DNA from 2 places in the Candidatus Desulfolinea nitratireducens genome. Region 1 is predicted to be linked to the other one. Evidence: riboswitches for the same ligand, from Rfam matches in the RefSeq annotation. Region 1 holds a riboswitch; the other holds the start of a gene.
The links. A riboswitch is a leader RNA that binds a small molecule or an ion and turns the genes downstream of it on or off. The one in region 1 is predicted to bind cyclic di-GMP.

Region 1 (3,565 bases):
TTTTATGAACATTCGGAGGCGGCCTTCTTTATCGCCCGTCAAAACGGAACTCCGCTCGGGCGGATCTGCGTGATGGATAACCGCCGCTACAACGATTTTCGGGGTGAGAAAACTGCCTTCTTCTATCTCTTTGAAACGGTGGATGATGAGGCTGTATCCACTGCCCTTTTCGCGGCAGCAAGCCAATGGTCACGCGCGCGCGGCCTGAATAAGATTCTCGGTCCACATGGCTTTACACCCATGGACGGGAATGGTCTGCTCGCGAAGGGATTCGAGCATCGCCCTGCTTTTGGACAGCCCTATAACCCCGAATATTATCTTCAATTGGTCGAGCGGGAAGGCTTCAGCATGAATCGGGAAACCTATTCTGGCTATATCGATTCCCAGATAGTTTTCCCTGAACGTATTCATGAGCTATCTGCGCGCGTTCAAAAACGACGAGGCCTGCACGTTGCCCGCTACCGCACCCGCAAGGAATTACGTGCCTTACTGCCTCATCTGAAGGATTTATATAATGGCTCTCTCGGCGATGCCGGGACGAATGTTCCGGTCACGGATGAAGAGGTCGAATCCTTGGGTGAGCAATTGCTCTGGATTGCCGACCCGAGATTGATCAAGGTCGTCATGAAAGAGGATGATCCTGTTGGCTTTGTTTTATCCTACCCCGATATATCGGCAGCCATTCAAAAGGTACGCGGCAAGTTGCTTCCTTTTGGCTGGATTACTGCGCTGCTCGAACGCAAGAGCACCGACTGGCTCAACTTCAATGGGGCAGGCTTGCTTGAGAAATATCGGGGTCTGGGCGGTACGGCCATTCTCTTTAGTGAAATTTACAAATCCGCTACCGAAAGCGGTCAGTTCAAGCATGCCGAGATCGTGCAGATCCGCACCGAGAATGAGAATATGCTGCGTGAGATGCGCAATTTCGGGATTGATTTTTATAAAACGCATCGCTTATATGGAAAAGAATTGCAGGGGGAGTTTTCTTGAGCCCAACATCTATCGGTTGAAGTTAAAACTTCGGGTGGCTGGCACCCTGGCGAGAATTACGGTAGTAGTTAGGGCTCCGCTTGGCACACTTTAGCGTTAGCCCTTCAGCGCGACTAAAATCGCCACTACGAGATATGATGAGTTTTAACACTTCGTAAGCTTGTTTTATTGCTCCAGGACCGGATATTTTGTCTGGTGTTTGTAAGGTTCTTTGTGTATAAATTGAGTATACTGTTATCAGATTTCTTTTTATCAAGGAGCGCATTTTAGAAAAAAGTTATTGACATCGATAATGGCAAACCTGTTGAAAGGCAGGGACGCAAAGCTATGGGTCTAAATCCTTCTCCGGATATGATCGCCAAGCCGCCGAAAGTCTTTTACAATTTATACGTTCTGCTATTGTATAGCTGACCGGCAGGCTTGGGATCACGTCCCTGGCCTGTTTTTTATTTTACTAACCAACGAGGTGTAATTAGAGAATCCGACATCGATAACGGCAAACCTGTCGAAAGGCAGGGACGCAAAGCTATGGGTCTAAATCCTTCTCCGGACATGACTGCCAAGCCGCCGAAAGTCTATCAAAGCAATATTGCCAAAGTGTTTTTCACTATTGGTTTGAGACATTCCTTCGCAAAGGCTTGGTTTATAGCTTGGATCCATGCCCGTTTTCTTTAGAAAAAGAGGAATGTCATGCTGAAATTCACCCTAATATCAACCATCTCCCTGTATCTGGCAAGTTCATTTTTCGCACCAATGCTGGGAAGTCAGAACGTTAATCATGAAAAATCTCTTGCCAAAGAAGAAGGGGCCTTCGGCAATATAGAATTGTCATCATCTCCCCAAAACAATCTGTTTCGACGAGCGTTTCTGGATCGACCATTAGCTAAAAGCGGCAAAAAAACTCAATCAAGACAATATGCTTTTAATAACCCGGCAGGTTGCAATGCCGTGCGACCAAGCTCGTCTCGCGAAGAAATGCTGGCAAAGGTTCAAGAAGAGCTGGGGGCTACCCTTAACCTGGAAGAAAAGCGCATCACTTATATCTGGAATGGGCGCATGGGTTTGCTGATCGAAACGGCTGATGATCCGTTCGTATACGAATTTGGGATCAATGAATACCAACCCCCATTTTCCTATAAGGGTGACCAGACCGTTGCGATCTTCCTGCAAAATGGATTTGCTGTTTGGCTCCGCTCCTACGGCGGTATATTTCGACTACTTGCCATTCCCATGATCCCAGGAGTAGAGGACAGCATTTGGGGTGATTATCTCAGTGCCTATTGGCAAAAAGATGGCCTTCCTGGTGACGATACAATCGTGTCCGTTTCAAAAAAATTACCCTGCCACTGGATGATCGATGAAGGATATGTAAGTAATGAAACCCTCGTGGATATCTTTGACCTTGACTGGCAGATGCCTGATTATTTGGAGGCTGGTAGAAAATATTTGGCAGGTGATTGCCTGGAAGCAAATCGAGTCTCACAAGAAGAGATTGGTTGGTGGGATGCTGCATCCATGTGCGGACCGCTGACCTGGCAGATCAATTACGATGCGAATAGTTTCCCTTATCGGATTGGCAGTTACGATGCAGATGCCAGGCTATTTATCAACGCCAACCCGCGATATTGGTATGGCCGCCCATGGAACGGATTTGATCCGGAAACTTTTGATCTGGTTGTGGAAACAGATGAGAAAATGGCCGGGTACGATTTTGAAAATAAAGGAAATCTTTTTACGGGCGATATTCTCTTCTCTTATGCTACCTCAGGTCAATGGTCGAAAGCTGATGGGCGATTTTCCCATATTTTTATGGTGGTGGGAATTGGCAATAATAATGAACGCTTATCAATTACCAATATGATCCAAAATCAGGATGGCATCAATGACTGTTTTATTCGTGAGATCACTTTATACACCCCCGGTGATCTGGAAAGTGGTGTGATCAATTATGAGTGGGATAATCATGGTTATGGTTTCACTGGCCGACACGGCTTTGACGTTTTCCGCTGGAAATGGATCACCTATCATCATGATGGGATCTCGAGAGAATATACTGTCCGCTGGGGTGAGACCCTTGAAACGATTGCCTTTGACTGGAAAATCTCCCCCGCAAGCCTCGCCGATGCAAATCAGATTGCGCCAGACACGCCATTAGTACCAGGCCAACAGATCAATTTACCATCTCTGGCTATCGCCTAATAAGGTAGAAACTGTCTAAAAAGTCTCTGGTACAGTATGGCGTAAATAACGCCTAAGTTCCTTCGTCCGCAACGCGGAGCGCTGCTATCAGGCAATGAAAACTATTGATTTTCAGGCTTGGTGCTTATTTATGCCCAAGTGTTTTAGGTCTGCCTGCTCACCACAGATAAACACGGATGTCCATTGATTTATAGGGAATAGAATATATAGAGAGATTGCCTTCCCAATCCTTTTTATCAGTGGTTAATAATGAGTTTTCAGACTCTCTCACTGGTGCAACTGGCAGATCATAAACGGAAGCAAGCTTGAAATCCAGAAAAAAATCCGCTTCTGTCTTAGTTGAGATTTGTACTCCTGTTCGAAAAATCGTACTACG
Region 2 (3,565 bases), on a different contig from region 1:
TGCAGATGAATTCCCGTCGGGTTGAAGGGGTCGCCCGAATAATTTCCCTGATAACCGAGCAGTGTCCCAGCGGGAATGAGAACTTCACTTGTCCCGCGCGGAAAGGCATCATCAATAAAAGAATTTCCATCCGCATCTGCCATATGAGTGTAATAGAGCCAAATTTGACGCCCTGGTTCAAGGGGATCACTGGGTACACGCATGATAACGGAAGATGTCCAATCGGGTAGACGTCTCAGATAACCCTCGTAAGCCGCAATCACGGGCGTTTCGCCGAGTTCTTTTCCGCCGAAAATATCAAGCCCCTGATGCCGATGGCCGGGACGAAAGGAATCATCCCAGAGATAGCCGATGATCCCATCTGTGGGGAGGATAAAAGGGGCATCACCACAGCGTGTGCCTTGCAAGATTTCCCAGTCAGCATGGGAATCAGAATCACGGAACCATCGCATGACTTGCACCGAACGCGCACCTGATGAGCGCATACTCCGATAGGTCAGATAGCCGCCAACTATTGCGACGACAAAAAGTGTGGAGAGGACTAAACGCCTTGACATGAGTCAGGATTATACCTCGTGCAAAACACTTGGAATCACTCTGCAAAAATGCTAATATAAATTTATGAATTGTAAATCTGATCATCTCGTTGAATTTTTATATCTCAAGGGCTAGACACTAACGCTTTTTTGAAGCCACTTTTACAGCCTTTCTTACGATATGATGGGTCCAGATGTGTGATCTATTTAATAGAACTCTATTTTAATTCAACCACGAAAAGGTAAACCCATCGCGAGATGGGGGCGCAAAGTCATGGGATCCGCAATTGAAAAGCATGCAGACCGCCAGACCGCCGAAGGCCAGAACGTTATAGCCCTTCGGTTTTTTTATTGAATATTCCCTTTCTAAGCTCTCTTCAATTTGTTTTATAAATCCTGCACCCTTGGCAGGCTTTTTTGCCGTACCTTCACGAAGGAGGTGATCGTTCAGGATTATTAATTGTCATAGATTTTCAGTATCATTGCATATAACAAAAAGAACTGCCAACTTTTTAGGAGGAACAAATGAACCGCAAGTTATTTGCTTTATTTGGTATTCTAGCCCTGCTATTGACATTAGTCCCTATGGCAGTTTCAGTCGCATCAGATCTGCCCGACTATAAGCCTGTAGATGTAGGCCCCGAACTGCGCACTTGGGAAACCACGCAGGCCCGCATTGAGGGTGGTTTGGCAGCCATTACCCCCGAGGAAATCGAGGCGCTGGAAGCCGAGGCAGAGGAAGCCGTAAGAACCAAGATGAGAAGCAAAGTCCCGTGGGCATTAGTATGGATCAGTTTCATAAGATCTCCTTTCGTGAGTAGAAAAAGGAATACTGAGAGGTAGACGACTGAAGCATGTAAATAGGTCCCCAACTATAAAACTTTATCATTCTATTTTCCTTCAGCTAACAATTAAGAATTTGGTCATCCCGTTCTTATAGAATTTAAATCTTTTGTTGCCATTCTTCTAACACTCACAGGATATTATATCTACTACAGTTCAAATTTTATTGATAATCTAAAAGGAGATCAAAATGAGTTACTATACCCGCCCTTACAACCACAGAATGATGAGGGGCCGTTTGGCTGGCCAAAATGAAGCTTATACCCTGCGTGTTGATGTCCGCGAAGAAGATGATAATTTCGTCCTGACCACTGCCGTTCCCGGCCTGAGCGCCGACGATTTAAATATTCAAATTCTTGAAAACGTCATCCGCATCGAAGGTGAGTACCAAACATCTGATGGTGAGCATCTGTTGCGCGAATTGCCTGAGGGCAAGTTTATTCGCACATTGCGCCTGCCCAGCGAGGTCGACCCCGACAAAGTTGAAGCCAAGATCAAAAACGGGATTCTCTCCCTCAGCCTGCCCAAGGTCGAGTCCGCTCGCCCGAAACAGATCAAGGTACTGGCAAAATAATCTTTTTAAATAATCAAGAAAATAACCCGTTCCTTTTGAAGGAACGGGTTATTCTTTTAAGTGTGGCTTTCGGGTAAAATTCAGGACAGTTCAAATGGAGAAAACTTTATGAAAAAACAATTTGTCTTGATAATAATCCTTGTCTCTTTGTTAATGGGATGTGGCTCTACCGCGGAACCGAGCGCGATCCCTACGCTTGCTCCCAGCTCCACGCCTGCTTCTGAACCCACACTGACACCCACACCCGAAATTCCCCTGGCCTTGCTGGTTCTCCCTGCTGATATGGATCAGGAAGTCTCGGACACCTACCAGGCCCTTGTTTATACCCTCGCCCAAAGCGCGGGAATGCGTTTTCAGGTGCGCAATACGCTTACCGCTGCTGATCTTGAACCTTCGTTGCGAGTCGTTATCGCTTTGCCACCCGATCCCGGTCTAATGGATCTGGCCCCTGCTGCACCGCAAACACAATTTCTCTCCGTTAATATCCCAGACATGGTCGCTGGAGGAAATCTTAGCGTTCTTGCCAACACCGATCGCCCAGATATCGCGGCTTTTATATCAGGTTATATCGCCGCAATGATTACTGAAGATTATCGGGCAGGATTAATCATCCCAAAAGATAATGCCCTTGGGCAAACAACCTTAGCAGCTTTTCGGAAGGGAATCGAATATTATTGTGGTACTTGCAGCCCCTATATCCTTCCCCCTTGGTGTACCTTTCTACCTTGCTTTCCCCAGTTTGTAGAAATTCCAGCAGAGGAAGATCCAGCTGCTTATAATGCTTATGCCGATTTTCTGATTCTCCAAAGACAAATCGAAACAATGTATATCGCTCCCCAGTTCGCGACCCCTGAGTTACTTACCTATCTCTCCAGTAATGGAATATTGGTAATCAGTGATCTTTCCCCCCAACAGAAATTAGGTAACTGGGTCGCTACCATTCAACCAGATGTGATCCACGCAATTGAATTTGCCTGGCCCAACCTGGTTGCCGGCGCTGGCGGAATGAGCATCGCCTCACCGCTGATTTTGGTGGATATAAGCTCTGAGCATCTTCCACCTGGAAAAGAACAGCAGGCCCAGGATGTGTTGGCTCAATTGCAGGCAGGGTATATTCTGACAGGGGTCAACCCCTAAACACGAGTTTTGGGCAAACAAAGACTGCTGGAATAAATCTGGCGGTCTTTTTTGAACCAAAAGTACCTCCGCACCCCTTTGCCTGCTTGAGCGGGTAGATTATAATGAAATTATGCTAAATAAAGATAAGAGCGTATTATTTTACATCGCTCACGGAGAATTAAAATGAAACACACACACACAAAATGGCGTATTGTCCTGCTAATAACACTTATCCTCACTTTAACAGCCTGTGGAGGAGCAGCAGAACCGCCCCCCACAGAAATTGATCCTGTTGCCATCTTCACTTCTGCCGCAGCAACCGTTGCTGCCCAACTCACAGAAACCGCAATCTCCTTCTCTCCCACACCAGAGCCGGCAACAGAAATCCCAACAGCACTCCCTACAGCTACGTTAATTAATTTAAATGTCACTCCCTTGGTCAATCTTGAAGCAACTCCCATCGGTACCGCACCAACCCTCATCCCTGGCGCCC

Region 2: it holds a riboswitch for cyclic di-GMP, as region 1 does, so the genes downstream of both, AC3DOM_RS06850 (hypothetical protein) here and AC3DOM_RS13035 (LysM peptidoglycan-binding domain-containing protein) in region 1, are expected to answer to the same signal.

Annotation. Positions count from the first base shown of each region.
Region 1 is NZ_CEYOSI010000161.1:135-3,699, forward strand. Features, by position in the region: partial or broken gene AC3DOM_RS13030 (hypothetical protein) at 1-990, shown strand, start outside; cyclic di-GMP riboswitch class I at 1,275-1,361, shown strand; cyclic di-GMP riboswitch class I at 1,476-1,562, shown strand; gene AC3DOM_RS13035 (LysM peptidoglycan-binding domain-containing protein) at 1,681-3,189, shown strand.
Region 2 is NZ_CEYOSI010000056.1:515-4,079, reverse strand. Features, by position in the region: gene AC3DOM_RS06855 (M23 family metallopeptidase) at 1-557, opposite strand, end outside; cyclic di-GMP riboswitch class I at 768-855, shown strand; gene AC3DOM_RS06850 (hypothetical protein) at 1,062-1,379, shown strand; gene AC3DOM_RS06845 (Hsp20/alpha crystallin family protein) at 1,570-1,953, shown strand; gene AC3DOM_RS06840 (type 1 periplasmic-binding domain-containing protein) at 2,062-3,090, shown strand; gene AC3DOM_RS06835 (NBR1-Ig-like domain-containing protein) at 3,256-3,565, shown strand, end outside.